Regions from separate parts of the Streptomyces sp. x-19 genome, predicted to be linked through region 1. Evidence: riboswitches for the same ligand, from Rfam matches in the RefSeq annotation. Region 1 holds a riboswitch; each other region holds the start of a gene.

Region 1 (9,945 bases):
AGCTCTCCGCGGTCCGGGTCATCGAGCACACCTGGCACTCGGCGCTGATCACCTGGCTGTCCGGGCGGGCCTCGATCGCCCAGGTGAAGATCGACATCGAGACGGTCTGCCGGCTGATCGACCTCACGACCCCGGTGCGGCCCCACCGCCGTCAACCTCCCTCCGCATGACCGCTCCCGCCCGCGGGTAGCGGGCCCGCAAGGGGCCCACCCGCCCCCTACGGGCCGGGCCGCCCCGCCCCCTACGGGCCCGACTCCCCCGCCCCGCCGCTCACTCGTCCGGTGGGAAGACCGCCGCACCGCTGTCCGCCGCGGTGATCGCGATGGCCTCCACCGGGCAGCCCTCGGCCGCCGCCAGCACGCCGTCCGCGGCCTCCGTCTCCGGCTCGACGGGGTGCGCCTGGCGCGCCGCGTCCAGCCGGAACCGTTCCGGTGCGGTCCCGGCGCACAGTCCCGAACCGATGCAGACCCGCCGGTCCACCGTCACCTGCCAACGCTCCGCCATCAGGCACCCGCCGGCAGGTGGATCATCTTGTGCTCCAGGTACTCGGCGAACCCCTCGGGCCCGAACTCCCGGCCGATGCCGGAGTTCTTGTAGCCGCCGAACGGACCGAGCATGTCGATGCTGAAGGTGTTCACCGAGTACGTCCCGGTGCGCACCCGTCGCGCGAGGTCGATGCCGCGGTCGGTGTCCGCGGTCCACACCGAGCCCGACAGCCCGTACTCCGAGTCGTTGGCGATCCGCACCGCCTCCGCCTCGTCCCCGTACGGCAGCAGGCAGATGACCGGGCCGAAGATCTCCTCCCGGGCGATCCGCATCCCGTTGTCGACCTCTCCGAAGAGCGTCGGCTCGACGTACCACCCGGTCGACTGTCCCTTCGGGCGGCCGCCGCCGGCCAGCACCTTGGCGCCTTCCTGCTGGCCCAACGCGATGTAGTCCAGGGAGCGTTGCTGCTGGCGGCGGGCGACCAGCGGTCCGAGTTCCGTGGCCGGGTCCAGCGGGTCGCCGACGACGAGCGCGCCCGCCGCCGCCGCGAACCGCTCGGCGATCTCGTCGTAACGGCTGCGCGGCGCGAGGATCCGGGTCTGCGCCACGCACGCCTGGCCGTTGAGCATCCACGCGAACGGCGCGATGCCGGCCACCGCCGCGTCCAGGTCCGCGTCCGGCAGGATCACCGCCGCCGACTTGCCGCCCAACTCCAGCGTCACCCGGGTGAGGTTGCGGGCGGCGACCTCCATGACCCGCTTGCCGGCCGCCACCGAGCCGGTGAACGACACCTTGTCCACGCCCGGGTGCCCGACCAGGTACTCGCTGACCTCCCGGTCGGCCGGCAGGATCGACAGCACCCCCGGTGGCACGCCGGCCTCCGAGGCGATCTCCGCGAGCAGGTACGCGTCCAACGGGGTCTCCGGCGAGACCTTCAGCACCACCGAGCACCCGGCCAGCAGCGCCGGCGCGAGCTTGGCGGCGGCGGTGAACTGCGGGACGTTCCAGGGCACGACGGCCGCGACCACCCCCACCGGCTCGCGGCGCACCAACAGCGGCCCCAACGCCCCGGCCCGCCGCTCCTCGAAGGCGAACTCCCGCGCCACGGTGAGCGTCGCGTCCCACACCATCATCGCGGCCAGCGACTGCACCATCACGCCCGAGGTGACCGGCGTCCCGTTCTGCGCGCCGATGACCCGCGCGAACTCCTCGCTGCGCACCGCGAACGCGTCCTTGATACGGGTCACCACCGCGATCCGCTCGTCCAGCGGGGCATCGGCCCACACCCCGGACGCGAAGGACGCCCGGGCCGCGGCCACCGCCCGGTCGACGTCGGCCCGCGCGGCGTGCGGGACCCGGCCGATGACCCGTTCGGTGTGCGGCGAGACGACCTCGATCGTGTCCGGTCCGGCCGGATCGACCCACTCACCGCCTATGTAGAGCTTTCCGTGCTCGACGAGGTCGCCCATTGCTGTCCGCCTCCCGACGGTCTCGACGGATTGCGCTCCCGACGGACCACGATTTCTGACGGTCCATCAGGATTGCGGTTCCAGCAGAACTGATACCAGTTCCACCCGGTGGAGTCCACGCCCACCGCCGAATCCCAACTCCCTTCTCCAGCACGGCCGTCGCCCTGTTGTTGGAACTCGTTCTAGTTATAGTTGAGGCGACGACGGCGCGGGAGGGGACGGTAGCCATGGCACCGCAGGTGATCGACCACAAGGGCGGGGTGTGGAGCATCGCCGTCCCCATCCCGGACAACCCCCTCGGCCACACCCTCGTCCACCTCCTGGAGACCGACCGCGGACCGGTCCTGATCGACACCGGCTGGGACGACCCGGACTCCTGGGACACCCTCACCGCCGGCATCACCGCCTGCGGCTTCGACCCCGCCGACGTCCACGGGGTGGTGATCACCCACCACCACCCCGACCACCACGGGCTCTCCGCCACGGTGCGGGAGACCTCCGGCGCGTGGATCGCCATGCACGCCGCGGACGCCGCGGTGGTCCGGCGCAGCCGCGCGGCCGAACCGGGGCAGTGGCTCGACTACGTGCTCGTCAAACTCACCACGGCCGGAGCGCCGGACGACCACCTGGAGCCGCTGCGGGCCGCCCGCGCCGCCGGGCGCGGCCGCAAGCTGCCCGGACGGCGGGCCGCCCTGCCGGACCGGGCCATCGAGCCCGGCGAACTCCTCGACCTGGCCGGCCGCCGCGTCCGGGCGATCTGGACGCCGGGTCACACCCCCGGCCACGTCTGCCTCCACCTGGAGGAGACCCACCCCGCCCAGCAGGGCGCCCCCGCCACGACCCGCCCCACCGGCTTCGGCCGGCTCTTCTCCGGCGACCACCTCCTGCCCGGCATCACCCCGCACATCGGCCTGTACGAGGACCCCGACGACGTCGCCCCCGACCTGCTCGACCGGGGCGACCCGCTCGGCGACTACCTCGACTCCCTCGAACGCATCGCCCGCCTCGCACCGGCCGAGGTGCTGCCGGCCCACCAGCACGCCTTCCCGGACGCGGCCGGGCGCGTCCGGCAGCTGATCGCCCACCACGAGGAGCGGCTGACCGACCTCCGCACGCTGCTGCGCGAACCGCTCACCGCCTGGCAGCTCGCCACGTCCATGCAGTGGAACCGCCCCTGGGCCGAGATCCCCGCCGGCTCCCGCACCATCGCCGTCTCCGAGGCCGAGGCCCACCTGCGCCACCTGGTCAAACGGGGGCACGTCGAGCCGGTCGCCGGCTCGATGCCGGTGCGGTACGTGGCGGTGTAGCCGGGCCCCGGCGGGCGGGTGCGGGGCGGCGGGCGCGCTGGGGGCGCTCCCGTCGCGCTCCGATGCGCGCCCCACCGCCGTCGGCGCCGGCGTTAAGGTGTGCGGGACAACTTCATCCGTACCCGATCGGGGGAAGCCGGTGGAAATCCGGCACTGACCCGCAACCGTGAGCAGGCCGCCCCGCGGACCTGTAAGCCGGAGCACCCGATGGGGCACGACCAAGGCTCCCGCCACCGGACCCTCCCCGCTCTCGGCTTCGCTCGGGCCGGGGACCCCCATGCCGCTGCTGCGGCTGGCCGGTGCGCGCCACCGTCGAGGTATGCGGAACCGAGCCCGGTGCCACCGCGCCGCACCCCCGGGGTGCGGCGGACGGTCGCCCGAGCGCGGCTCGGCTCCGCATCCCGCCGCGACCCGACCGACCCGAGAGGCACCCACCCGATGGCCCGCATGGCCCCCACGGCTGCGCCGCAGCCGCACTCCGCCGCCCCCCGGCCGCGCCGCGCCGCCACGGCGCTGGCCGCCCTGGCGACCGCCGCCGTGCTGGCCGGTGCCGCGGCCCCCGCCGCGTACGCCGACGGCCCGGCGGCCCCGCCGCAGCAGAAGCTCCCCAAGGGGCTGTACGGCGGCAAGGACCCGCAGTACGACGGCGTGTGGCGGCAGTCGCTGGCGCTGCTGGCGCAGCACACCGTCGGGGTGCGTCCGGCGACGGCCGCCGTGGACTGGCTGGCCGGGCAGCAGTGCGCCGACGGGGCGTTCGCCGCGTTCCGGGCCGATCCCGGTACGGCGTGCGGCGCCGGCACGCTGCGGGACACCAACCAGACGTCCGCCGCGATCCAGGCGCTGACCGCGCTCGGCGGGCACGGCGACGCGGTGCAGAAGGCCGTGGGGTGGCTGAAGTCCGTCCAGCACCCGGACGGCGGCTGGAGCTCGATGCCCGGCGGACAGGGCGGCTCGGAGAGCGACGCCAACTCCACGGCCGTGGTGATCGGGGCGCTCGCCGCGGCGGGCGAGAAGCCGGAGTCGGTGACGGCGAAGGGCGGCAAGTCGCCGTACGACGCGCTGCTGGGCTTCCAGCTGGGCTGCGACGCGAAGGAGGGCGAGCGCGGGGCGTTCACCTTCCAGCTGAAGAACGCCGCGCCGAACGCCGACGCGACCGCGGCCGCGATCACCGGCGCGCTGGGCAAGGGCTTCGTCGTGGCACCGGCCGGGAAGGACGCGGGCCAGCCGGTCAAGGCGCTGGACTGCGCGAAGGGCGGCGCCGCGGGCCGCGGCGCGGACGCCCGCGCGGCGGTCGCGGACGGCGGCGCCAGCTGGCTGGTCGGGCAGCTCGACGCGAACGGACAGCACCTGAAGTCCGCGATGCCGGGTGCCGAGCAGCAGCCCGACGTGGGCAACACCGCGGACACGGTGGTCGCGCTGGCGGCCGGTGGGCACGGTGCGGCCGCGCAGCAGCCGCTGGCCTGGCTGGAGAAGAACGCCACCGCCTGGGCGAAGCAGAACGGCCCGGCCGCGTACGCCCAGCTGGTCCTCGCCGCGCACGCCACCGGCACCGACCCGCGGTCCTTCGGCGGCACCGACCTGGTGGCCGCGCTCAACGCCACCGGCCCCGCGCCGGCCGGCAACAGCGCCGCGTCGCCGGCCGCCGCCGACGATGCCAAGGACGGCGACGGCGGCGGCATCGGACTGTGGTGGGTGATCGGCGTCGGGCTGGCCGTCGGCGCCGGCGTCGGCTTCCTGATCAGCGGCCGCAACAAGAACAAGACCGGGCTGTGATGCGGGCGCGGCGGACCGCCGGGGTGCTGCTGGCGGCGGGGGTGGTGACCGGTCTGGGCGCCGGGCCCGCGCAGGCACAGCAGTACCGGTACTGGTCGTTCTGGGACGGGAAGCCGGCCGCGGCCGGCGCCACCGCTTCGTGGGCTTACGCCACGGAGGGGCCCGGTACCGCGCGGCCGGCCGACGGGTCCGTCGTGGGGTTCCGCTTCACGGTGAGCGTGGACTCCGCCAAGGCGGCCGGCCCGCGGACCGCCCCCGACTTCGCCGCGCTCTGCGACCGGACCCCGGCCCGTTCCGGTGCCAAACGGGTCGGCGTGGTGATCGACTTCGGGACCGCGGCGGACGCGCCGTCGGGGGAGCGCCCGCCGGCGGGCCGCACGGCCTGCGCGCAGGTGCCGGCGGACGCCTCGGCGGGCGAGGCGCTGGCCGCGGTCGCCAAGCCGCTGCGGTACGACGCCAACGCGCTGCTGTGCGCGATCGCGGGCTATCCGCGGTCGGGCTGCGCGGAGCAGGTGTCCGGGGGCGGCGCGGAGCCGTCGGCGGCGCCCCGCACGAGCGCCGCGGGCGAGGGCGACGACGGCGGCCCGTCGGCCGGTCTGGTCGGCGGGATCGGTGCCGTGGTGGTGCTGGGCGCGGCCGGCGTGTGGCAGGCGCGCCGGCGACGCGGATGAGCGCGCCGCGGGCCACCCGCAGCACCGCGCTGCACGCCGGCGCCTGGTGGGTGTGGGCGCTCGGTCTGGCGACGGCGGCGTCGCGGACCACCAATCCGCTGCTGCTGGCGCTGCTGGTGGGGGTGGCCGGCTACGTGGTGGCGGCGCGCCGCACCGAGGCGCCGTGGGCGCGGTCCTACGGGGCCTTCGTCAAGCTCGGGTTGGTGGTGCTGGGCATCCGGTTGGTGTTCGCGTTCGTGCTGGGGTCGCCGATCCCGGGGACGCACACCTTGGTGACGCTGCCCGAACTCCCGCTGCCCGACTGGGCGAAGGGGGTGCGGGTCGGGGGCCGGGTCACCGCGGAGGGGATGGTCTTCGCGCTGTACGACGGGCTGAAGCTGGCCACCTTGCTGATCTGCGTCGGGGCGGCGAACGCGCTCGCCAGTCCGGCCCGGCTGCTCAAGTCGCTGCCCGGTGCGCTCTACGAGGCGGGGGTGGCGGTGGTGGTCGCGATGACCTTCGCGCCGAACCTGGTGGCGGACGTGCAGCGGCTGCGGGCGGCCCGTCGGTTGCGCGGCCGTCCGGACCGCGGGGTGAAGGCGCTGCTCCAGGTCGGGATGCCGGTGCTGGAGGGGGCGCTGGAGCGGTCGGTGGCGCTGGCCGCGGCGATGGACGCGCGGGGGTACGGCCGGACGGCGCAGGTGCCGACGGCCGTGCGCCGGTTGACGACGGTGCTGACGCTGGGCGGCCTGCTCGGGGTGTGCGCGGGCTCGTACGGATTGCTGGGGGACACCGGTGCCGGTTACGGGCTGCCACTGTTGGCGGTCGGGCTGGCGGCGGCGCTGGCCGGGCTGTGGTTGGGGGGCCGCCGGTCGGTCCGGACCCGCTACCGGCCGGAGCCGTGGGGGGTGCGGGCCTGGTTGGTGTCGGGGTCGGGCATCGCCGTGGCGGCGTTGATGATCGCGGCGAACGGCTACGCGCCGGGGGCGCTGCATCCGCCGGCGGTGCCGTTGACGGCGCCGGTGCTGCCGCTGTGGCCGGCGCTGTCGGTGGTGGTGGGGCTGCTGCCGGCGTTCGTGGCGCCGGTGCCGGCGCGGGCCGGGGGCGGCGCGTCGGCCGGCCGCTCCGCCGGGTCCGCCGCGTCCACGTCTTCCGTCCCGTCCGCCTCTTCCACACCCTCCGTCGCGTCCGTCGCATCCGGCGCCTCCGCCGCGTCCGGCCGGCGTTCCGGTCCCGATCCGTCTATGAAGGAGCCCACCCAGTGATCCGCTTCGAGCAGGTCTCGGTCACCTACGCGGACGCCGCCGCGCCGGCCGTCCAGGGGGTCGACCTGACCGTGCCCGAGGGGGAGTTGTGCCTCCTCGTCGGCCCGTCCGGGGTCGGCAAGTCGACCGTGCTGAACGCGGTGTGCGGGCTGGTGCCGCACTTCACCGGCGGCACCCTGCACGGCCGGGTGACCGTCGGCGGACGGGACACCCGCACCCATCCGCCGCGGGAACTGGCCGACGTGGTCGGCACGGTGGGCCAGGACCCGATGGCGCACTTCGTCACCGACACCGTCGAGGACGAGTTGGCCTACGGCATGGAGTCGTTGGGGCTGGCGCCGGACGTGATGCGCCGGCGGGTCGAGGAGACCCTGGACCTGCTGGGCCTGGCCGAGCTGCGGGACCGGGCGATCAGCACGTTGTCCGGCGGACAGATGCAGCGGGTGGCGATCGGTTCGGTGCTGACCGCGCACCCGAAGGTGCTGGTGCTGGACGAGCCGACGTCGGCGCTGGACCCGGCGGCCGCGGAGGAGGTGCTGGCGGTGCTGCAACGGCTGGTCCACGACCTGGGGACGACGGTGCTGATGGCCGAACACCGGCTGGAGCGGGTGGTGCAGTACGCGGACCAGGTGATCCTGCTGCCCGGTCCCGGCGCGGCCCCGGTGATGGGTGAGCCGGCCGGCGTGATGGCGGCGTCCCCGGTCCGGCCGCCGGTGGTCGAGCTCGGCCGGCTGGCCGGCTGGTCGCCGTTGCCGCTGTCGGTGCGCGACGCCCGTCGCAGGGCGGCCCCGCTGCGGGAGCGGCTGTCGGCGATGGCCCCGCCGGCGCCCGGGCCGGCGCCGGCGGCGGACGCGGAGCCGGTGGCGACGGTCGCCGGGCTGGGCGTCCACCGGGACCGGACGCCGGTGCTGCACGGGGTCGGGCTGACGGTCCGGCCGGGCGAGACGGTCGCGCTGATGGGCCGCAACGGGGCCGGCAAGTCGACGTTGCTGCGGACGCTGGTGGGCATGCACCAGCCGTCGGCGGGGTCGGTGCGGATCGGTGGCGCCGTCCCGCACCGGACCCGGCCGCGGGACCTGGTGCGCCGGGTCGGGCTGGTGCCGCAGGAGCCGCGTGACCTGCTGTCCGCGGACACCGTGGCGGCGGAGTGCGTCGCGGCGGACCGGGACGCGGCCGCGCCGGCCGGCCGTTGCCGGGAGTTGGTGGCCCGGCTGCTGCCCGGGGTGCGGGACGCGGCGCATCCGCGGGACCTGTCCGAGGGGCAGCGGCTGGCGCTGGCCCTGGCGGTGGTGTTGACCGCGCGGCCGCCGCTGCTGTTGCTGGACGAGCCGACCCGCGGGCTGGACTACGCGGCGAAGGCCCGGTTGGTCGAGGTGGTGCGGGGGCTGGCCGCCGAGGGGCAGGCGTGCGTGCTGGCCACCCATGACGTGGAACTGGCCGCGGAGTTGGCGCACCGGGTGGTGATCCTGGCGGACGGGGAGGTCGTCGCCGACGGCCCGACCGAGGACGTGGTGGTCTCCTCCCCCGCGTTCGCCCCGCAGGTCGCCAAGGTGCTGGCGCCGCTGCCGTGGCTGACCGTCGCGCAGGTGGCGCGTTCGCTGGAAGGGGCGGTGGCGTGACGGCGTCCGCGCGGCAGGTGCGTGCGGTCCGGCTCGGTCCGCGGTCGGTGGCCGCGCTGTGTCTGGTGTCGGCGATCGGGGTGGTGGCCTTCGGGTGGCCGCTGTTGGCCGGTTCCGGTTCGGGGTTGGCGCATTCCCAGGACGCGCCGTGGTTGTTCGCCGCGCTGTTGCCGCTGCTGCTGGCGGTGGTGGTGGCGACGATCGGGGACCGCGGGCTGGACGCCAAGGCGATCGCGATGATCGGCGTGCTGGCCGCGGCGGGCGCGGCGCTGCGGCCGCTGGGTGCGGGCACCGCGGGCATCGAGCCGATGTTCTTCCTGATGGTGCTGTCCGGGCGGGTGCTGGGGCCCGGTTTCGGTTTCGTCCTGGGGTCGGTGGCGATGTTCGCGTCGGCGCTGCTGACCGGTGGCGTCGGGCCGTGGATGCCGTTCCAGATGCTGGCGATGGGCTGGGTGTCGATGGGGGCGGGGCTGCTGCCGGGGGCCGTGGAGGACGCCCCTGGCCGAGCGGGGTCGAGAGCTCGGGGGTGGCTGCGCGGCCGCCGTGAGTTGCTGCTGCTGGCGGGGTACGGGGCGGTGGCGTCGGTCGGCTACGGGCTGGTGATGAACCTCCAGGGGTGGCCGTACATCGGGGGGTTGGCGTCGGGCGTCTCGTTCGTGCCGGGTGATCCGCTCTCCGCCAACCTGACGCGCTATCTCGCGTACTGCCTGGCCACGTCGCTGGGGTGGGACCTGCCGCGGGCGGTGGTCACGGTCGTGCTCACCTTCGTGCTGGGCGGCACGGTGTTGAAGGCGCTGCGCCGGGCGACGCGCCGGGCGGCGTTCGAGGCGCCGGTGGCGTTCGAGGCGCCGGGCGGGCCGCCGGACCGGTCCTGACCTGTCCCGACCGGCATCACGGCCCGGCCGGGAGAGCTCCGACCGGGCCCGGTGGCCGCTACAGCCGTTGGATGATCGTCGCGGTGGCCAACGCCCCGCCCGCACACATGGTGATCAGGGCGAACTCCTTGTCGCGGCGTTCGAGTTCATGGAGGGCGGTGGCCAGGAGGCGGGCGCCGGTGGCGCCGACGGGGTGGCCCAGCGCGATGGCGCCGCCGTTGACGTTGACCTTCTCCAGGTCCTGGTCGAAGACCTGGGCCCAGGACAGCACGACGGAGGCGAACGCCTCGTTGATCTCGACCAGGTCGATGTCCTTGAGGGACATGCCGGCCTTGCCGAGGACGGCCCGGGTGGCGTCGATCGGCCCGTCGAGGTGGAAGTGCGGGTCGGAGCCGACCAGGGCCTGGGCGACGATGCGGGCCCGCGGCTTCAGGCGCAGGGCGCGGGCCATCCGCTTGGAGGCCCACAGCAGGGCGGCGGCGCCGTCGGAGATCTGCGAGG
Region 2 (9,945 bases), on a different contig from region 1:
TCATGGACGCGGCGGACCTGCTGGTGGGCGAGCAGGTGCACATCGTGAACGTGAACAACGGAGCCCGCCTGGAGACGTACGTCATCGAGGGCGCGCCCGGGTCGGGCGTCATCTGCCTCAACGGCGCCGCCGCCCGGCTGGTGGCCCCCGGCGACATCGTCATCGTCATCGGCTACGCCACGGTCGACGACGCGGAGGCCCGCACGCTGGAGCCGAAGGTCGTCTTCGTCGACGAGCGCAACCATGTGGTGAAGCTGGGCACGGACCCGGCTTCCTGACCCACGCACGGCCCTCTCGGGCAGGTCCCACAGGGTTCCTGGTCTCTCCCGGGGACACCTGAGATGCCCCGGGGCGGGCCCCCTCGTGGGGCCCGCCCCGGGGCGCTGCGGGACGGGCCGGTCAGTGGTGGTGGAACTCCGGTGGGCGCTTGTCGATGAAGGCGGCCATGCCCTCCTTCTGGTCGGTGGTGGCGAACACCGCGTGGAACAGGCGGCGTTCGAAGCGGACGCCCTCGGCGAGGGTCGTCTCGAAGGCGCGGGAGACCGCCTCCTTCGCCATCATCGCGACGGGCAGCGACATGCCCGCGATGGTCGCGGCGACGGCGCGGGCCTCATCCAACAGGTCGGCCGCGGGGACGATCCGGGAGACCAGGCCGGCGCGCTCCGCCTCCGTGGCGTCCATGGTGCGGCCGGTCAGGCACAGTTCCATCGCCTTGGCCTTGCCGACGGCGCGGGTCAGGCGTTGGGAGCCGCCGATGCCGGGGATGACGCCCAGCTTGATCTCCGGCTGTCCGAACACGGCGGTGTCGGCCGCGAGCAGGACGTCGCAGAGCATGGCGAGTTCGCAGCCGCCGCCGAGGGCGAAGCCGGCGACGGCCGCGACGGTCGGGGTGCGCAGTTGCCCCAGCCGGTCCCAGGCGGCGAACCAGTCGGTGAGGTACATGTCGACGGGGCCCCGCGGCGCCATCTCCTTGATGTCGGCTCCGGCCGCGAACGCCTTCGCCGAACCGGTCAGGACGATGCAGCCGACGTCCGGATCGCGGTCGAGGGACTCCGTCGCCGCGACGACCTCGTTCATGACCTGGAGGTTGAGGGCGTTGAGCGCCCGGGGCCGGTTGAGGGTCACCAGCGCCGTGCGGCCCGTGCGTTCGACGAGGACGGTTTCGTAGGTCGGGTCGTGGGCGGGGGTCATGTGGCGGTGCCGTCCTTCGTGTCGCTGGCGGGTGCGCATCCGGGCGCGGTGGCGGTGCCGTCCCGCAGGGTCCGCACGATGCCGGAGAAGTCCTGCTCGGCGCCGGCTCCCGCGGCGTAGTCGGCGTACAACCGGGCCGCGGCGAGGCCGAGGTGGGCGGGGACGTGGGCGGTGCGGGCCGCGTTGGCGGCCAGGCCGAGGTCCTTGGCCATCAGGGGGGCGGCGAAGCCCGGGGCGTAGTCGCGGTTGGCGGGGCTGGTGGGGACGGGTCCCGGGACCGGGCAGTTGACGGTCAACGCCCAGCACTGGCCGGACGCGGTGGACGCCACGTCGAAGAGCGCCTGGTGCGACAGGCCCAGGCGCTCGCCGAGCACGAACGCCTCGCTGACGGCGATCATCGAGACACCCAGGATCATGTTGTTGCAGATCTTGGCGGCCTGGCCCGCGCCGGCCCCGCCGCAGTGCACCGCCTTCCGGCCCATCGCGGCGAGCAGCGGCTCCGCCTCGGCGAACTCGGTGTGCGCGCCGCCCGCCATGAACGTGAGGGTGGCGGCCTCGGCGCCGGGCACGCCGCCGGAGACGGGGGCGTCCAGGGCGCGCATGCCGGCGGCGACCGCGGCGTCGTGGGCGGTGCGGGCGTCGGCGACGTCGATGGTGGAGCAGTCGACGAACAGCGTGCCGGGGCGGGCGGCGGCCAGCAGCCCGTCGTCCCGGTACAGGCCCAGGACGTGCCGGCCGGCGGGCAGCATGGTGATCACCACGTCCGCCGCGGTCACGGCCGCCGCGGCCGATCCGGCCGCCTCGACCCCTGCCGCCGTGGCGGTGGCGAGGAGTTCGGGCACCAGGTCGAATCCGATGACGCGGTGGCCGGCCTTGACGAGGTTGGCGGCCATGGGTCCGCCCATGTGGCCGAGGCCGATGAAGCCGACGGTGCGGGTCGGGTCGTTCACCAGGGCACCTCCTGTGCCGTCGCGCGGGGGGCGGAGACGAAGGGCGCGTCGGGGCCGGGCGGTTCGGGGGAGGCGAAGAACCGTTCCACGTCCGCCGCGCCGACCTCGGCCAGCGTGCCCGGTGACCACTTCGGGGTCCGGTCCTTGTCGATGACCTGGGCCCGGATGCCCTCGATGAGGTCGGGCGAGGACAGGGCGGCGCAGGAGATCCGGTACTCCTGCTCCAGCACGCGTTCCAGGGGGCCGAGGTGCCGGGCGCGGCGCACGGCGGCGAGGGTGACCTTGAGGGCGGTGGGTGACTTCCGGGACAGGGTCTCGGCGGCCCGCGCGGCCGCCGGTGCGGGGTGGGCGCGCAGCCGGTCGACGATCTCCTCCACCGTGTCCGCGCGGTAGCAGGAGTCGATCCAGGCGCGCTCCCGGGCGAGTTCGCCCGGCGGCGGCTGGCGCACGTGGCGTTCCAGCGCGTCCCAGACGTCGGTGGTGGTGAGGTCGGCGAGCAGGTCGGCGAGCCGGTCCGACGGGACGAAGTGGTCGGCGAGGCCGCACAGCAGGGCGTCGGCGGCGCCGATCGTGGTGCCGGTGAGCGCGAGGTGGGTGCCGAGTTCGCCGGGGGCCAGTCCCAGCAGGTAGGTGCCGCCGACGTCCGGGACGAAGCCGATGCCGGTCTCGGGCATGGCGATCCGGGAGCGCTCGGTGACGAGGCGGACGTTGCCGTGGGCGGAGAGGCCGACCCCGCCGCCCATCACGATCCCGTCCATGACGGCGACGTAGGGCTTCGGGTAGCGCGCGATGCGGGCGTTCAGCCGGTACTCGGCGCGCCAGAAGGCCGCCGAGGCGGTGCCCCGCGCGCGGGCGTCCTCGTAGATGGCGCGGATGTCACCGCCGGCGCACAGGCCGCGCTCCCCGGCGCCCGTGAGGACCACGGCCGCCACCGCGGGGTCCGCCTCGCAGGCGGTCAGGGCGGCGTCGATGCGGTCGACCATGGGGTGGGTCAGGGCGTTGAGGGCGCGGGGCCGGTTGAGGGTGACGCGGGCGGTGCGGCCCTCCCGGGTCAGGAGGACGGGGTCGTCGGAGTCGGTCACCGCAGTGCCTCCGTCAGGCCGCGGGCGACGATGACGCGCATGATCTCGTTGGTTCCTTCCAGGATCTGGTGGACCCGCAGGTCCCGGACGATCTTTTCGATGCCGTAGTCGCTGAGGTAGCCGTAGCCGCCGTGCAGTTGCAGGGCCCGGTCGGCGACCGCGTAGCCGGTGTCGGTGGCGAACCGCTTGGCCATCGCGCAGAGTTGCGGTGCCTGTGGGTCGCCGCGGTCCAGGGCCTGGGCGGCCTGGTGGACCAGGGCGCGGGCGGCGGTGAGTTCGGTCGCCATGTCGGCGAGCCGGAACTGCAGTGCCTGCGCGTCCAGCAGGCGCCCGCCGAACGCCTCGCGGTCGGCGAGGTGGACCAGGCTGCGGTCCAGTGCGGCGCGGGCGCCGCCGAGGGAGCAGGCGGCGATGCCGAGCCGGCCGCCGTTCAAGCCGCTCATGGCGATGCGGAAGCCCTCGCCCTCGTGGCCGAGCAGCCGGTCGGCGGGCAGCCGCACCCGGTCGAGGATGACCTGGCGGGTCGGCTGGGCGTTCCAGCCCATCTTCTTCTCGTTGGGGCCGAACGACAGGCCGGCATCGTCCTTGTCGACGAGGAAGGCGGAGACGCCGCGCGCGCCGTCGTCGCCGGTGCGCGCCATGACGAGGTACGTCTGGGAGGCGCCGGCGCCCGAGATGAACTGCTTGACGCCGGTGAGGACGTAGTGGTCGCCGTCGCGCACCGCACGGGTGCGCAGGGCGGCGGCGTCCGAGCCGGCGCCCGGTTCGGTCAGGCAGTAGCTGCCCAGGTCCTCCATGGCGCACAGGCGCGGCAGCCAGCGTTCGCGTTGGGCGGCGTCGCCGTGGTGGTCGATCAGCCAGGCGACCATGTTGTGGATCGAGACGAAGCCGGCGATGGACGGGCAGCCGGACGCCAGGGTCTCGACGATCAGCACCCCGTCGGTGCGGCCGAGGCCGCTGCCGCCGTGTTCCTCGCGCACGTAGATGCCGCCCAGGCCCAGGCCCGCGGCCTTGCGCAGCACGTCGAGGGGGAAGTGCTTGGCCTGGTCCCAGGCGACGGCGTGCGGGGCGAGGTGGTCCTGGGTGAAGTCCAACGTGGCTTCGACGAGGGCGAGTTGGTCCTCGGTGAGCAGGGTGGTGGGCACGGTGCTCATCCCATCGTCGGGAGGGTGAAGCTCGCGCCCTCCTTGGTCCCGGAGGGCCAGCGCGAGGTGACGGTCTTGGTGCGGGTGTGGAAGCGGATCGCGTCCGGCCCGTGCTGGCCCAGGTCGCCGTAGCCCGAACGCTTCCAGCCGCCGAAGGTGTGGTAGGCCACCGGTACCGGAATGGGGACGTTGACGCCGATCATGCCGGTGTTCACCCGGCGGGTGAAGTCGCGGGCGGTGTCCCCGTCCCGCGTGAAGATGGCCACGCCGTTGCCGTACGGGTGCTCGCTGGGCAGCCGTAGCGCCTCCTCGTAGTCCGCGGCCCGCACGACGCACAGGACGGGCCCGAAGATCTCCTCCCGGTAGACGCGCATCTGCGGGGCGACGCGGTCGAAGAGCGAGGCGCCCGCGAAGAACCCGTCCTCGTGGCCGGGGAGGGTGAACCCGCGCCCGTCCACGACCAGTTCGGCGCCCTCGTTGACGCCGATGTCGACGTAGCGGCGCACCCGGTCCAGGGCCTCGCGGCTGACGAGCGGGCCGAAGTCGGCCTCGGGGTCGTCGCTGCGGCCGATGCGCAGCCGCCCGACGCGTTCCTTGAGCCGCTCCACCAGGGCGTCGGCGGTGGCCTCGCCGACGGGGACGGCCACGGAGATCGCCATGCAGCGCTCCCCCGCCGAGCCGTAGCCCGCGCCGATCAGGGCGTCGACGGCCTGGTCGAGGTCGGCGTCCGGCATCACGACCAGGTGGTTCTTGGCGCCGCCGAAGCACTGGGCCCGCTTGCCGTGCGCGGCGGCGGTGGCGTAGAGGTGCGCCGCGATCGGGGTCGAGCCGACGAAGCCCAGCGCCCCGACCCTGGGGTCGGTGAGCAGGGTGTCGACCGCTTCCTTGCCGCCGTTGACGACGTTGAGGACGCCCGGTGGCAGCCCCGCCTCCAGGAACAGTTCGGCGAGCCGCAGCGGCACCGAGGGAGCGCGTTCGGAGGGCTTGAGGATGAAGGAGTTGCCGCAGGCCAGGGCGGGGGCGGCCTGCCACAGCGGGATCATCGCGGGGAAGTTGAACGGGGTGATGCCGGCGGTGACGCCGATGGGGCTGCGCAGGGAGTGCACGTCGATGCCGGTGCCGGCGTTGTCGGTGAACTCGCCCTTGAGCAGATGGGGGATGCCGGCGGCGAACTCCACCACGTCCAGGCCGCGCTGGAGGTCGCCGTGGGCGTCGGCGACGGTCTTGCCGTGCTCGGACGACAGCAGCCGGGCCAGCGACTCCCGCTCCCCCTCGACGAGTTGGAGGAACTTCAGCAGCACCCGGGCGCGGCGCTGCGGGTTCCACTCGCCCCACGCGCGCTGGGCCTCGGCGGCGTCGGTGATCGCCGCCTCGGTCTCGGCGCGGCCGGCGAGCGGCACGCGGGCCTGGACGGCGCCGGTGTTGGGGTCGTGCACGTCGCCGTAGGTCCCCGAGGTGCCCGGGGTGTGCTTGCCGCCGATGAGATGTGCCAGTTCACGGACCATGGATGCCTGCTCTCCGTCAGGTGAGATCCGGGGATGGCGCGCCGATCCGGCACGGTCGTCGCAAGGCGGCGCGTGCGGGCGGCGCGGGATGCGCAGGGCCGGGTGACCGTCAGAGGTCGGTGCGCGGCACCCGTCGGATGCGCCGGTCGGGGGCGCGGGTGCGTGCCGGTGCCATGCGTGTCTGCTCCATCCTCGTGGACAACACGGAACATCCCGCGGCCGGTATCCTGACTCCCGGATCAGCACGCGCTCCCCGGCCTTCCCGACGGACTGCTCCGTCAGTGGCCGGTCTCGTTCGGGGAGCGCATTCCCCGGTCACAGTGGCGGGACCGCGCCGGAATCGCACCGGCTTCCCTGCACCGCGGGCCTTGGTCACGACGATATAGTTGGACGTCCTAGTAAGTCCACCCTCGGCGGCCGGCGGCGACACCGGACGCACCGGGAAACAACACCCGCAAAGCCGCCGCGACCGCCCCGCCCCCGCGCGAGCGCCTGCGACGGCGGGGCGGTCGGGGTCGGCGCGGCCTCGGGCGCAGCGGTCTCTCAGACCGGCTGGCGACCGGCTTCGCGGTACAGCTCCTTGGCGATCAGCGAGCGTTGGACCTCCGTGGCGCCCTCGTAGATGCGGGGTGCGCGGACCTCGCGGTAGAGGTGTTCCAACAGGTGGCCGCGGCGCAGCGCGCGGGCGCCGTGGATCTGGACGGCGGCGTCGACGACCTCCTGTGCGGTCTCGGTGGCCAGGAGCTTGGCCATGGCCGAGCGGCGGGCGACGTCCGGGGCGCCGCGGTCGTAGGCGGCCGCGGCGGCGTAGACCAGGAGGCGGGCGGCCTCCACGCGGGTGGCCATCTCGGCCAGTCGGTGGCCGACGGACTGGAGTTCCCTGAGCGGCCCGCCGAACGCGGTGCGCGTCCCGGCGTGCGCCAGCGCGGCGTCCAACGCGGCCTGCGCCATGCCGACCGCGAAGGCGCCCACGCTCGGCCGGAAGAGGTTCAGGGTGCGCATCGCCACCCCGAACCCGCCGCCCACGTCACCGAGCACGTCCGCGTCGGTCACCGGTGTGCCGTCGAAGACCAGGGTGCCGATGGGGTGCGGGCTGAGCATGTCCAACGGTTCGCCGCCCAGCCCCGGGCGGTCGGCCGGGACGAGGAAGGCGGTGATGCCGCGGGCGCCGTCGGCACCGCCGGTGCGGGCGAAGACGGTGGCGAAGTCGGCCTCGGGGGCGTTGGAGATCCAGCACTTCTCACCGGTGAGCCGCCAACGGCCGGGCCCGTCGGGCGCGGCCGTCAGGGCGAGCGCCGCGGCGTCCGAGCCCGCGCCCGGCTCGCTCAGCGCGAAGGCCGCGACGGCCCGGCCGGCCGTCACCTCCGGTAGCCAGCGGGCCCGTTGGGCGTCCGTCCCGGACTGGAGGATCGGGCAGGTGCCCAGTCCTTGGAGCGCCAGCGCGGTCTCCGCCTCCGTGCACTCCTGCGCCAGCGATTCGCGCAGCAGGCACAGGTCCAGCGCCCTGGGGCTGCCGCCGTCGGGGAAGAGCCGGGCGAGCAGGCCCAGTTCGCCGAGGGCGGCGACCAGGGGCCGGTTGATCCGGCCCCCTCGCCCCTGCTCCGCGAGGGGGCGCAGCCGTTCGGCGGTCCGGGCGCGCAGCTCGGCGCACCATTGCTGTTCCTCCGGTCCCAGTGCGAATGCGGTCACGAGGCGGCTCCCTGGTAGCGGACCGGGCACGGCGACGGCCCGGCGGCCGGATATCGCGGTCTGTTGACTGCCGTCACGATGACGTTACGCTGACGAGGATCCGTACGGCAGTCCTCCCCGGTCCCCGCACCCGACCACCACCCCTCCCCGGCCGCGCGGCGGCCACCCGGCCCAAGGGGGCGCACCCCGCATGGAGCTACGGTCCTCGGCCCACACCGACACCTTCGCGCGCGACCGGCTGCCCCCGCCCGAGCAGTGGCCGCACCTCACCGACCTGGGCTATCCGGACCGGTTGAACTGCGGGGCGGAACTCCTCGACGGCACCATCGCCCGGCTGGGCCCGGACCGCCCCGCGGTCCGCGACGCGCACGGCCGGGCGTGGTCCTACGGGGAGTTGCAAGAACGCGTCGACGCGATCGCGCACGCTCTCACCGGCCCGTTGGGCGTCGTGCCCGGCAACCGGGTGCTGCTGCGCGGCCCCACCACGCCCTGGCTGGCCGCCTGCTGGCTCGCGGTCATGAAGGCCGGCGCGGTGGCGGTGACCGTCCTGGCGGCGCACCGGCCGGAGGAACTCGCCACGATCTGCGGGCTCGCCCGGGTCCGGCACGCACTGTGCGACGCGGGCGCGGTCGGCGACCTGGTCCGGGCGGGCGTCCCGGGGCTGCGCATCACGCCGTTCGGCGGGGACGGCCCGGACGACCTGACGCGGTGCGCCCGGCCCGGCGGCGCGCCGTACGCAGCGGTGCCGACCGCCTCCGACGACGTCGCGCTGATCGCCTTCACCTCGGGCACCACCGGCCGCCCCAAAGGGTGCCTGCACTTCCACCGCGACGTGCTGGCCATCGCGGACACCTTCTCCGCGCAGGTGGTGCGGCCGCGGCCGGACGACGTGTTCGCCGGCAGTCCGCCGCTCGGCTTCACCTTCGGGCTCGGCGGGCTGGTGGTCTTCCCGCTGCGGGTCGGCGCCTCGACGTACCTGGCCGACTGGAACGGGCCGGAGCGGATGCTCGCCGACGTCGCGGCGCACCGGATCTCGGTGCTGTTCACCGCGCCGACCGCCTACCGGGCGATGCTGCCCAAGCTCGCCGGGCACGACCTGGGCTCGCTGCGCCGCTGCGTGTCGGCCGGCGAGAACCTGCCGGCCGCGACGTGGCGGGCCTGGCACGAGGCGACCGGCCTGCGGATCATCAACGGGATCGGCGCCACCGAGCTGTTGCACATCTTCCTGTCCGCCGCCGACGACGCGATTCGGCCGGGGACGACGGGACTGCCGGTGCCCGGCTTCGAGGCGCGCGTGGTGGGCGCGGACGGCCGCCCGGTGCCGGACGGCGAACCGGGGCTGCTCGCGGTCCGCGGCCCGACCGGCTGCCGCTACCTGGCCGACCCCCGCCAGACCGGCTACGTCCGCGACGGCTGGAACGTCACCGGCGACACCTACCTACGGGACCGGGACGGCTACTTCCACTACGTGGCCCGCGCGGACGACATGATCATCTCGGCCGGGTACAACGTCGCCGGCCCCGAGGTGGAGGACGCCCTGCTGCGGCACCCGGACGTCACCGAAGCGGCGGTGGTCGGCCGGCCCGACGAGGACCGCGGTCAGCTGGTCGTCGCCCACGTGGTGCTGCGGGACGGCGTACCGCCCGGGCCGGAGACGGTCACCGCGCTCCGGGCCTTCGTCAAAACGCAGATCGCGCCCTACAAGTGCCCGCGCGAGGTGGTCTTCCACCCCGCGCTGCCGCGCACCCCGACCGGCAAACTCCAGCGGTTCCGGCTGCGCTCGCGCGAACTAGAGTGACCCGGTGAGCGACGAGCAAGCCCAGCACACCCCGCGGTCCCTGATCGTCACCTTCTACGGGGCCTACGGACGCGGCGGCACGCACCACCACCCGGATGCGCCCGGTCCGGTGCCGGTGGCCGCGCTGATCCGGCTGCTCGGCGTGCTCGGCGTGGACCCGCCGTCGGTGCGGTCCGCGGTCTCCCGGCTCAAGCGCCGCGGGCTGCTGGTCCCGGAGCGCACCGCCGCGGGCGCCGCCGCGTACGGCCTGTCGGAGGCGGGCCGCCAGCTGCTCGCGGACGGCGACCGCCGGATATTCGGGCGGCCGACCGGGCCGCCGCCGGGCTGGGTCCTGGCCGTCTTCTCCGTCCCCGAGGAGGAGCGCCACAAGCGCCACCTGCTGCGCTCCCGGCTGGCCGGCCTGGGCTTCGGCACCGCCGCCCCCGGCGTGTGGATCGCCCCCGCACACCTCTACGAGGAGACCCGGCACACCCTGGAGCGGCTCCAACTGGACCCCTACGTCGACCTGTTCACCGGTGCCCACGCCGGTTTCACGCCCACCGCACGGGCCGTGGCCCGCTGGTGGGACCTGGACGCCCTCGCCGC
Region 3 (9,945 bases), on a different contig from region 1:
CATGACGACCACCGGCAGCCCCCGCACCGCCCCCGCCCGACGCCCGCACCGGACCACGGCCCCACCGGACTCCGGGAGCCCGGCGCCCCCGGCGCCGGCCGGTCGGGCGCCGCTCAAGGGCCGGCTCGCCGTGCTGGCGGTGACCCTCGGCATCTTCACCATCGTCACCACCGAGATCCTGCCGATCGGCCTGCTTACCCGGATCGGGGCGGACTTCGGCGTCTCCGACGGCACCGCGGGGCTGATGATGACGCTTCCCGGGTTCCTCGCCGCCTGCGCGGCGCCGACGGTGACGGTGGCGACCGCCCGGTTCGACCGGCGGCTGATGCTCTGTGGCCTCGTCGCCCTGCTGGCCCTGGCGAACTTCACGGCCGCGGCCGCTCCGGTCTACTGGCTGGTGCTGCTGTCCCGGGTCCTGGTCGGCGTGGTCATCGGCGGGTTCTGGTCGATCGGGGTCGGGCTCGCCGAGCGACTGGTACCGGCGGCGTCGGCGGGCCGGGCCACCGCCGTGATCTTCTCCGCGGTGCCGCTGGGCTCGGTGATCGGGGTGCCCGCCGGAACCTTCCTCGGCGATCTGGCCGGCTGGCGCACCGCCTGCGCCGCGGTCGGCGGACTGGCGTTGGGGGTGTGGGTGTTGACCGCCCTGGTGCTGCCGCCGCTGCCGGCGGTGCGGGCCACCAGCCCGGCGTTGCTGCGCGCCACGCTGCGCGGGGTGCACACCCGGTTCGCGCTGCTGATGACGTTCCTGGTCGTGCTGGCGCACTTCGGCGCGTACACCTACGTGACGCCGTTCCTGGAACGGACCACGCATCTGACCACCGCCGCGACGGTGACGCTGTTCCTGCTGGTCTACGGCGTCGCCGGGGTCGTGGGGAACTTCGCCGGCGGTGCCGTGGTGGCCCGGCGTCCGCGCACCGTCTTCGGGACCGCAGCCGCGCTCCTGGCCCTGGCCACGCTGCTGCTGCCGGTCCTCGGTCGGGAACCGGTCGGTGCGCTGGCCCTGCTGGTGGTCTGGGGCGTCGCGTACGGCGCGGTGCCGGTCGCCTCGCAGACCTGGTTCGCCAAGGCGGCGCCCGGGGCGCCCGAGGCGGCCTCGGTGCTGTTCACCGCGTCGTTCCAGGCGACGCTGTCGCTCGGCGCGCTGGCCGGCGGGATGGTGGTGGACCGCACGTCCCCCGCGGTGGTGATGGTGCTGGGCGGGGCGACCGCGGTCCTGGTGGCCCTGGTCGCGTGGCTGCACTTCGCCAAGCGGCGTGCGTGGCCGGTGGGTTGAGGGGAGGGCCTCCGCGGAGCGGAGGGAGGCCGGGGCGGTGTTTCACGTGAAACACCGCCCCTCCGTCACGCCCCCGAGCTGTCAGTCCTCGCCCTCCAGCTCGCCCTCGGTCTCCAGGAACGCCTCGCGCAGCGCCGCCAGCGTCTCCGCGTCCGGCTTCTCCCACATGCCGCGGGACTCGGCCTCCAGGAGGCGCTCGGCGATTCCGTGCAGCGCCCAGGGGTTCGCCTCCTGGAGGAACGCGCGGTTCTCCGGGTCCAGGACGTAGGTCTGGGCGAGCTTGTCGTACATCCAGTCGGCGACGACCCCGGTCGTGGCGTCGTAGCCGAACAAGTAGTCCACGGTGGCGGCGAGTTCGAAGGCGCCCTTGTAGCCGTGGCGGCGCATCGCCTCGATCCAGCGGGGGTTGACGACCCGGGCCCGGAAGACCCGGGAGGTCTCCTCCACCAGCGTCCTGGTGCGGACCGTCTCGGGGCGGGTCGAGTCGCCGATGTACGCCTCGGGCGCCTTGCCCTTGAGCGCCTTGACGGTGGCGACCATTCCGCCGTGGTACTGGAAGTAGTCGTCGGAGTCGGCGATGTCGTGCTCGCGGGTGTCGGTGTTCTTGGCGGCCACCGCGATGCGCTTGTACGCCGTCTCCATCTCCTCCCGGGCCGGACGGCCCTCCAGCCCGCGCCCGTAGGCGTAGCCGCCCCAGACGGTGTAGACCTCGGCGAGGTCGGCGTCGGTGCGCCAGTCGCGGGAGTCGATGAGCTGGAGCAGGCCCGCGCCGTACGTGCCGGGACGGGAGCCGAAGATCCGGGTGGTGGCCCGGCGTTCGTCGCCGTGTGCGGCGAGGTCCGCCTGGGCGTGGGCCCGGACGAAGTTGCGGTCGACGGGCTCGTCGAGGCCGGCGGCGAGCCGCACCCCGTCGTCGAGCAGGCCGATGACGTGCGGGAACGCGTCCCGGAAGAATCCGCTGATGCGCAGGGTGACGTCGATCCGGGGGCGGCCCAGCTCGTCGAGTTCGACGGCCTCCAGACCGGTCACCCGGCGCGAGGCGTCGTCCCAGACGGGGCGGACGCCCAGCAGCGCGAGCGCCTCCGCCACGTCGTCGCCGGAGGTGCGCATCGCGCTGGTGCCCCACAGGGACAGGCCGACCGACTCCGGCCAGTCACCGTTGTCCTCGCGGTAGCGGGTCAGCAGCGAGTCGGCGAGCGCCTGCCCGGTCTCCCAGGCCAGCCGCGACGGGACGGCCTTGGGGTCGACGGAGTAGAAGTTGCGGCCGGTCGGCAGGACGTTGACCAGGCCGCGCAGCGGCGAGCCGGACGGACCGGCCGGAACGAACCCGCCGTTCAGGGCGTGCACCGCGTGGTCGACCTCGGCCGTGGTGCCGGCCAGTCGCGGGACGACCTGCCGGGCGGCGAAGTCGAGGACGTCCGCGACCGCGGTCGGGTGCCCCGCGGCGACCCGGGCCACCGCGGCCGGGTCCCACTCCGCGTCCTCCATGGCCTGGACCAGTCCGCGGGCGACCGCCTCGGCTTCGTCGGCGGCGGTGCGGGTCGCGGCCGACTCGTCCAGGCCGAGCGCCTCGCGCAGCCCGGGCAGCGCGGAGGTGCCACCCCAGATCTGCCGGGCGCGCAGGATCGCCAACACGAGGTTGACCCGGGCCTCGCCGACCGGGGCGGCGCCCAGGACGTGCAGGCCGTCGCGGATCTGCGCGTCCTTCACCTCGCAGAGCCAGCCGTCGACGTGCAGCAGGAAGTCGTCGAAGCCGTCGTCGTCCGGGCGTGCCTCCAGGCCCAGGTCGTGGTCGAGCTTGGCGGCCTGGATCAGGGTCCAGATCTGCGCGCGGATGGCGGGCAGCTTGGCCGGGTCCATCGAGGAGATCGCGGCGTACTCGTCGAGCAGTTGCTCAAGCCGGGCGATGTCACCGTAGGAGTCCGCGCGGGCCATCGGCGGCACGAGGTGGTCGACGAGCGTGGCGTGCACCCGGCGCTTGGCCTGGGTGCCCTCGCCCGGGTCGTTGACCAGGAACGGGTAGACGAGCGGCAGGTCGCCGAGCGCCGCGTCCGGACCGCAGGCGGCGGAGAGGCCGGCGTTCTTGCCGGGCAGCCACTCCAGGTTGCCGTGCTTGCCGAGGTGGACCATGGCGTCGGCGCCGAACCCGCCGTCGGCGGTGGGGGTGGCGATCCAGCGGTAGGCCGCCAAGTAGTGGTGCGAGGGCGGCAGATCGGGGTCGTGGTAGATCGCGATCGGGTTCTCGCCGAAACCGCGCGGCGGCTGGATCAGTATCAGCAGGTTGCCGCGGCGCAGCGCGGCCAGCACGATGTCGCCCTCGGGGTTGCGGCTGCGGTCGAGGAACATCTCGCCCGGCGGCGGGCCCCAGTGCTCCTCCACGGACTCCCGCAGTTCCTGCGGCAGGGTGCCGTACCAGCGGCGGTAGTCGGCGGCCGGGATGCGGACCGGATTGCGGGCCAACTGCTCCTCGGTCAGCCACTCCTGGTCGTGGCCGCCGGCCTCGATGAGGGCGTAGATCAGCTCGTCGCCGTCGCCGGACGCCAGGCCGGGCACCGGCTCGGTACCGAAGTCGTAGCCCTCGGCCTCCAGACGGCGCAGCAGCGCGACGGCGCTCGCCGGGGTGTCCAGACCGACCGCGTTGCCGATCCGGGAGTGCTTGGTGGGGTACGCCGACAGCACCAGCGCCAGCCGCTTCTCGGCGGCCGGGATGTGGCGCAGCCGGGCGTGCCGGACGGCGATCCCGGCGACCCGGGCGGCCCGCTCGGCGTCGGCGACGTACACCGGCAGCCCGTCCTCGTCGATCTCCTTGAACGAGAACGGCACGGTGATCAGGCGCCCGTCGAACTCCGGCACGGCGATCTGCGAGGCGGCGTCGAGCGGGGAGAGGCCCTCGTCGTTCTCCTCCCAGGCGGCGCGCGCCCCGGTCAGGCAGAGCGCCTGCAGGATCGGCACGTCCAGGGCGGTCAGCGCGCCGGCGTCCCAGGATTCGTCGTCGCCGCCCGCGGAGGCTTCGGCGGGCTTGGTGCCGCCCGCGGCCAGCACGGTGGTGACGATGACGTCGGCGGCGCGCAGTTCCTCGATCAGCTCCGGCTCGGGGGCCCGCAGCGAGGCGACGTACAGCGGCAGCGGGCGACCGCCGGCCCGCTCGACCTGGTCGCACAGGTCGTGGATGAAGCGGGTGTTGCCGCTCATGTGGTGGGCGCGGTAGTAGAGCACCGCCACGGTCGGGCCGGTCGCCTCCGACGCCGGACGCTCCAGCGGGCCCCAGGACGGGGCGGCCGCGGGCGGCTCGAAGCCGTGGCCGCTGAGCAGAACGGTGTCGCTGAGGAAGCAGGCCAGCTGGGAGAGGTTGGCCGGACCGCCGTGCGCGAGGTAGGCGTGCGCCTCGGCCGCGATGCCGACCGGGACCGTGGACGCCTCCATGAGCTGGGCGTCGGGGGCCTGTTCGCCGGTGAGCACGACGACCGGGCGGTGCTGGCCCGCGGCCAGCAGCACGTCCAGGCCGTCCTGCCAGGCGCGGATGCCGCCGAGCAGCCGGACGACGACGAGGTCGGTGCCCTCAAGGAGCCCGGGGAGTTCGGCGACGTCGAGGCGGGCGGGGTTGGCGAGCCGGTACGGCACGGGACCCGTGGCCGCCCGGGCGCTGAGCAGATCGGTGTCGGACGTCGACAGCAGCAGGATCACGGCGCAGCCCTTCCTCGGGGTGTCCACGCCCCGGGTGGTCGTATGGACGGCGGGAGTTCCTGGCTCACCCGGCGGTGGCCGGGTTCACAGTGGCGGGACCGCGCCGGATTCTCACCGGGCTTCCTCCCTTGGCGCCGTCGCTGGCGTCCGGCGGGTCAGCCGACCCGCCGACCTGCATAGTAAGGGCTGCGGCCGCACCGCGGGAGCGGGCCTTTCTCAGCCGCCCTCCACGCCCCCCTCGCCACGGTTCCGGGCGAAACCGACGTAGGTATGCTCGCCGCCATGCCGCCCTCCCCCGCACCACGCCCCGACCGGGCCGAACCACCCGTTCGGGACCGCGGTGACGCCTGCCCGGGAGCGCTGCGGCTGCACTCCGCCGCCGACGGGAACCTGGCCCGAGTGCGGCTCCCCGCAGGGGACTTGACGGTCCGCCAGGCCACCGCCCTGGCGGACGCCGCGGAACGCCTCGGCGACGGGCACCTCTCGCTCACCTCCCGCGGCAACGTCGAACTGCGCGGCCTGCCCGACGACGGCGGCCGGCACCTCGCCGACCTCCTCGCCGACGCCGGGCTGCTGCCGTCCGTACGCCATGAGCGGATCCGCAACGTACTGGCCTCGCCGCTGGCCGGACTGGACCGGCACACCCCCTCCGACGTGCGGTTGTGGGCCCGCAGCCTGGACGCGCTGCTGTGTGCGAGCGACGCCGCGACGGGGCTTTCGGGCCGCTTCCTGTTCGTCCTCGACGACGGTCGGGGCGACGTGGCGGGCCTGGGCGGCGATGTGACCTTGCTCGCAGAATCCGGTCGACAGGCCCCACCGGCCGCCGGGTACGCGCCGGGCGCCGCGTCCGGGTGGGGAGCACTGCTCCGGGTCGGCGACGACCGGGCTGCACTGCGGATCGCGGCGGACGCCGCCCCGCGGGCGGCCCTGACGGCCGCCGAGGTCTTCCTGGCCGCCGCCGCGGAGCGCGGCAGCGGCGCCTGGCGCGTCCGTGAGCTCCCCACCGCAGGAGCGCTGACCGCCCAGGAGGTGCAGCGTGCGCTGCGGGCCGCGGGCATCGCCGCGGAGCACGTGGAACATCCGGCCGCCCCCGTCCCGGGGTCGGCCGCGCACTACGCCGACGCCACCGCCCCCGGCCCGGTCGAGGGGCCCGACGGTCGCCGTGCGCTGGCCGTCCTGGCTCCGCTCGGCCGGCTGACCGCGGCCCAGTGGCGGCTGCTGACCGCGACCGCCGCCGCGGACGGCGACGGCGAACTGCGCCTCACGCCCTGGCGCGGTGTCGTCGTCCCCGGCCTGGCCGCCGCACCGGCGCACCGGCGGCTGCGCGAGTTCGCCGCCGCCGGCCTGATCACCGACCCGACATCCCCCTGGCGCCGGGTCACCGCCTGCACCGGCCTGCCCGGCTGCGCCAAGTCCCTCACCGACGTGCGGAGCGATGCGGCGGGCGTGCTCGCCGGGGGCGAAACGGTTCCGGCGGACGGTTCGGGTGCGCCCGTCGGACTGCCCGTGCACTGGTCGGGCTGCGAGCGGCGGTGCGGCCATCCGCACGGTGCCTGGGTCGACGTGCTGGCGACGCCCGACGGCTATCGGACCATCGCGATGCCTCCCAACTCCCTTGCCCGACCGCCGGTTTCACGTGAAACAGCCGGGCCGGGCACCGTTTCACGTGAAACGCCCCGGCCGGGCGTCGTTTCACGTGAAACGCCGAGCGCATCCGCCGCCCCTCCGGCTGCCCCGCTCTCCTCCACCCCTCAACCCACCACCCCGAGGCCCCAGTGACCGCGTTCGACTACGAAAAGGACGGGGCGGCCATCTACCGCCAGTCCTTCGCCACCATCCGCGCCGAGGCGGATCTCTCCGCACTGCCCGCCGACGTCAGCCGGGTCGCCGTTCGGATGATCCACGCCTGCGGCATGGTCGATCTCGTCCGCGATCTGGCCTTCACCCCGGGCGTCGTGGCCAGTGCGCGCGCCGCGCTGCGGGCCGGTGCGCCGATCCTGTGCGACGCCACGATGGTCGCCAGCGGGGTGACCCGCAAGCGGCTGCCGGCGGACAACGAGGTGCTGTGCACCCTCGGCGACCCGTCGGTCCCGGAACTCGCCGCGCGGATGGGCACCACGCGCAGCGCTGCCGCCCTCGAACTGTGGCGGGACCGGATGGAGGGCGCCGTGGTCGCCTTCGGCAACGCGCCCACCGCGCTCTTCCGGTTCCTCGAAATGATCGAGGAGGGGGCGCCCCGCCCCGCCGCCGTCCTCGGCATCCCGGTCGGCTTCATAGGCGCGGCCGAATCCAAGGACGCGCTGATCGACCATCCGTCGAAGCTGGATCACATCGTGGTGCGCGGGCGGCGCGGCGGCAGTGCCATGGCCGCGGCCGCGATCAACGCCCTGGCGAGCGAGGAAGAGTAGGCGTGAGCGAGCAGCAGGCGAGCAGCGGCACGACGGACCCGGCGGCCGCGCAGTCCCCGGAGCGGTCCACCGGCCACCTCTACGGCGTCGGCCTCGGCCCCGGCGACCCGTCCCTGATGACCGTGCGGGCGGTGGAGGTCATCGCCCGGGCCGACGTGGTGGCCTACCACAGCGCCCGGCACGGCCGGTCGATCGCGCGCTCCATCGCAGCGCAGCACATCCGCCCGGACCACATCGAGGAAGCCCTGGTCTATCCGGTCACCACCGAGTCGACCGACCATCCCGGCGGCTACCGCGGGGCCCTGGACGAGTTCTACGAAGCGGCGGCGGCGCGCCTCGCGGCCCACCTGGACGCCGGCCGCACCGTCGCGGTGATCTCCGAGGGCGACCCGTTCTTCTACGGCTCCTACCAGCACATGCACAAGCGGCTGGCCCACCGCTACCCGACCGAGGTCATCCCCGGCGTCACCTCCATCAGTGCCGCCGCGGCCCGCCTGGGCACCCCGCTCACCGAGGCCGACGAGGTGCTGACCGTCCTGCCCGGCACCCTGCCCGAGGAGGAGCTGACGGCGCGTCTGAGCGCCACCGACTCCGCCGTCGTGATGAAGCTCGGGCGCACCTTCCCCGGTGTCCGTCGTGCACTGGAGCGCTCCGGCCGGCTCACCGAGGCCCGCTACGTCGAACGCGCCACCATGGCCGGGGAGCGCACCGGCGCGTTCTCCGACGTCGATGCCGACTCCGTGCCGTACTTCTCGGTCGCGGTGGTGCCCAGCCGCATCGCCACCGCCGCGCAGCAGCCGGAGCCGGTGGCCGCGGACCGCGGTGAGGTGGTCGTGGTCGGCACCGGCCCGGCCGGCCCGCGCTGGCTCACCCCGGAGTCCCGCGGCGCCCTCGCCGCCGCCGACGACCTCGTCGGCTACACCACGTACCTGGACCGCGTCCCGGTGCGCCCCGGCCAGCACCGGCACCCCTCGGACAACAAGGTCGAGTCGGAACGCGCCGAATTCGCCCTGGACCTGGCCCGCCGCGGCCGCCGGGTGGCCGTGGTCTCCGGCGGCGACCCGGGCATCTTCGCCATGGCCACAGCGGTCCTGGAAGTGGCGTCGGAGGAGCCCTACCGCTCCGTTCCGGTGCGCGTGCTGCCGGGCGTCACGGCCGCCAACGCCGCCGCCGCCCGCGCCGGCGCCCCCTTGGGCCACGACTACGCGGTGCTCTCGCTCTCCGATCGCCTCAAGCCCTGGGAGGTGATCGCCGAACGGTTGCGTGCGGCGGCCTCCGCCGACCTGGCGCTGGCGCTCTACAACCCCGGTTCCCGCAGCCGCACCTGGCAGGTGGCGAAGGCCCGGGACGTCCTGCTGGAGCACCGCGCGCCGGACACCCCGGTCATCCTCGCCCGCGACATAGGCGGCCCCGAGGAATCGCTCCGCACCGTGCGGCTCACCGACCTCGACCCCGCCCAGGTCGACATGCGCACCATCCTGCTCGTCGGCTCGTCCCAGACCCAGCGGGTCCGGCGCGGGGACGACTCGGAGGTGGTCTGGACGCCGCGCAGGTACCCCGAGCGCTGACCGCCCGCGCGGCGTCAGCCGAGGAGCGTGCGCACCCAGTCCACCGCCGCGCCCGGCTCGGCGGCCACCGGCACGCCCTCCGGGACCGGCGGTCGCCGGACGACCACCACCGGCACCCCGGCCTCCCGTGCGGCCGCCAGCTTCGGGGCGGTCGCCGCGGCGCCGCTGTCCTTCGTCACCAGCACGTCGATGCGGTGCCGGCGGAGCAGTTCCCGTTCGCCTTCGAGGGTGAACGGGCCGCGGTCCAGGACGGTCGTCATCCGGGGCGGGTGCGGGGGCTCGGGGGCATCCACCGAGCGGACCAGGAACCACGGGTCCGTGAGGTGGGCGAAGTGGGCGAGGCCCATTCGGCCGGTGGTGAGGAAAACCCGGTCACCGAGGGTGGGCAGGACGGCGGCGGCCTCCGTGAGGGAGCGGACCGGGTGCCAGACGTCCCCGGGCTGCGCGTCCCAACCGGGGCGGCGAAGGGCCAGCAGGGGAACATGGGCGGTGGCGGCGGCCTGGGCCGCGTTGAAACTGATCGTGTCGGCGAAAGGATGGGTGGCGTCGATGAGCGCGTCCACCGCGTGCTCGCGCAACCAGCGGGCGAGGCCCTCCGGGCCGCCGAACCCACCGATGCGCACGTCGCCGGCGGGCAGCCGGGGGGTTGCCACCCGGCCGGCCAGCGAGGTCGTCACCCGCACCCCCGGCTCCGTCGCCAAGGCCGCGGCGAGGCGGCGGGCCTCCGTGGTGCCGCCGAGGATCAGCACCTGGCGGACGGGTTCGTGGACGGGTGAGGTCGGCATGAGCGGCGGGTTCCTCCGTGGGTGAAACGCAACCGAAGGGTACGGGAGGGCGGAGCGCGCAGCTCGCGCACACCGGTCTGCGGCACGGCTGGACGACGGGGGCGTGCGCCACGGCCGCCAGCACGGCCGCGTACACGGCGCTGTTGCGCGGGGAGTTCCCGGATCCGGTGACGATCACTCTGCCGAAGGGGCAGACGCCGTCCTTCGCTCTCGCGGTGGAGGAGTTG

What was found. A riboswitch is a leader RNA that binds a small molecule or an ion and turns the genes downstream of it on or off. The one in region 1 is predicted to bind cobalamin.
Region 2: it holds a riboswitch for cobalamin, as region 1 does, so the genes downstream of both, ACLJT4_RS38870 (CoA-acylating methylmalonate-semialdehyde dehydrogenase) here and ACLJT4_RS41125 (prenyltransferase/squalene oxidase repeat-containing protein) in region 1, are expected to answer to the same signal.
Region 3: it holds a riboswitch for cobalamin, as region 1 does, so the genes downstream of both, cobN (cobaltochelatase subunit CobN) here and ACLJT4_RS41125 (prenyltransferase/squalene oxidase repeat-containing protein) in region 1, are expected to answer to the same signal.

What each region holds. Positions count from the first base shown of each region.
Region 1 is NZ_JAJPWK010000051.1:5,038-14,982, forward strand. It holds gene ACLJT4_RS41105 (TetR family transcriptional regulator) at 1-170, shown strand, start outside; gene ACLJT4_RS41110 (ferredoxin) at 271-504, opposite strand; gene ACLJT4_RS41115 (aldehyde dehydrogenase) at 504-1,955, opposite strand; gene ACLJT4_RS41120 (MBL fold metallo-hydrolase) at 2,183-3,262, shown strand; cobalamin riboswitch at 3,359-3,489, shown strand; gene ACLJT4_RS41125 (prenyltransferase/squalene oxidase repeat-containing protein) at 3,710-5,035, shown strand; gene ACLJT4_RS41130 (SCO2322 family protein) at 5,035-5,706, shown strand; gene ACLJT4_RS41135 (CbiQ family ECF transporter T component) at 5,703-6,950, shown strand; gene ACLJT4_RS41140 (ABC transporter ATP-binding protein) at 6,947-8,569, shown strand; gene ACLJT4_RS41145 (ECF transporter S component) at 8,566-9,444, shown strand; gene ACLJT4_RS41150 (steroid 3-ketoacyl-CoA thiolase) at 9,503-9,945, opposite strand, start outside.
Region 2 is NZ_JAJPWK010000035.1:30,752-40,696, reverse strand. It holds gene panD (aspartate 1-decarboxylase) at 1-278, shown strand, start outside; gene ACLJT4_RS38890 (enoyl-CoA hydratase) at 400-1,191, opposite strand; gene mmsB (3-hydroxyisobutyrate dehydrogenase) at 1,188-2,141, opposite strand; gene ACLJT4_RS38880 (enoyl-CoA hydratase/isomerase family protein) at 2,138-3,223, opposite strand; gene ACLJT4_RS38875 (acyl-CoA dehydrogenase family protein) at 3,220-4,377, opposite strand; gene ACLJT4_RS38870 (CoA-acylating methylmalonate-semialdehyde dehydrogenase) at 4,374-5,873, opposite strand; cobalamin riboswitch at 6,073-6,259, opposite strand; gene ACLJT4_RS38865 (acyl-CoA dehydrogenase family protein) at 6,417-7,562, opposite strand; gene ACLJT4_RS38860 (AMP-binding protein) at 7,753-9,360, shown strand; gene ACLJT4_RS38855 (PaaX family transcriptional regulator C-terminal domain-containing protein) at 9,365-9,945, shown strand, end outside.
Region 3 is NZ_JAJPWK010000002.1:44,634-54,578, forward strand. It holds gene ACLJT4_RS04555 (MFS transporter) at 2-1,273, shown strand; gene cobN (cobaltochelatase subunit CobN) at 1,355-4,957, opposite strand; cobalamin riboswitch at 4,990-5,142, opposite strand; gene cobG (precorrin-3B synthase) at 5,228-6,736, shown strand; gene ACLJT4_RS04570 (precorrin-8X methylmutase) at 6,733-7,365, shown strand; gene ACLJT4_RS04575 (precorrin-2 C(20)-methyltransferase) at 7,368-8,933, shown strand; gene ACLJT4_RS04580 (cobalt-precorrin-6A reductase) at 8,948-9,718, opposite strand; gene ACLJT4_RS04585 (cobalt-precorrin-5B (C(1))-methyltransferase) at 9,736-9,945, shown strand, end outside.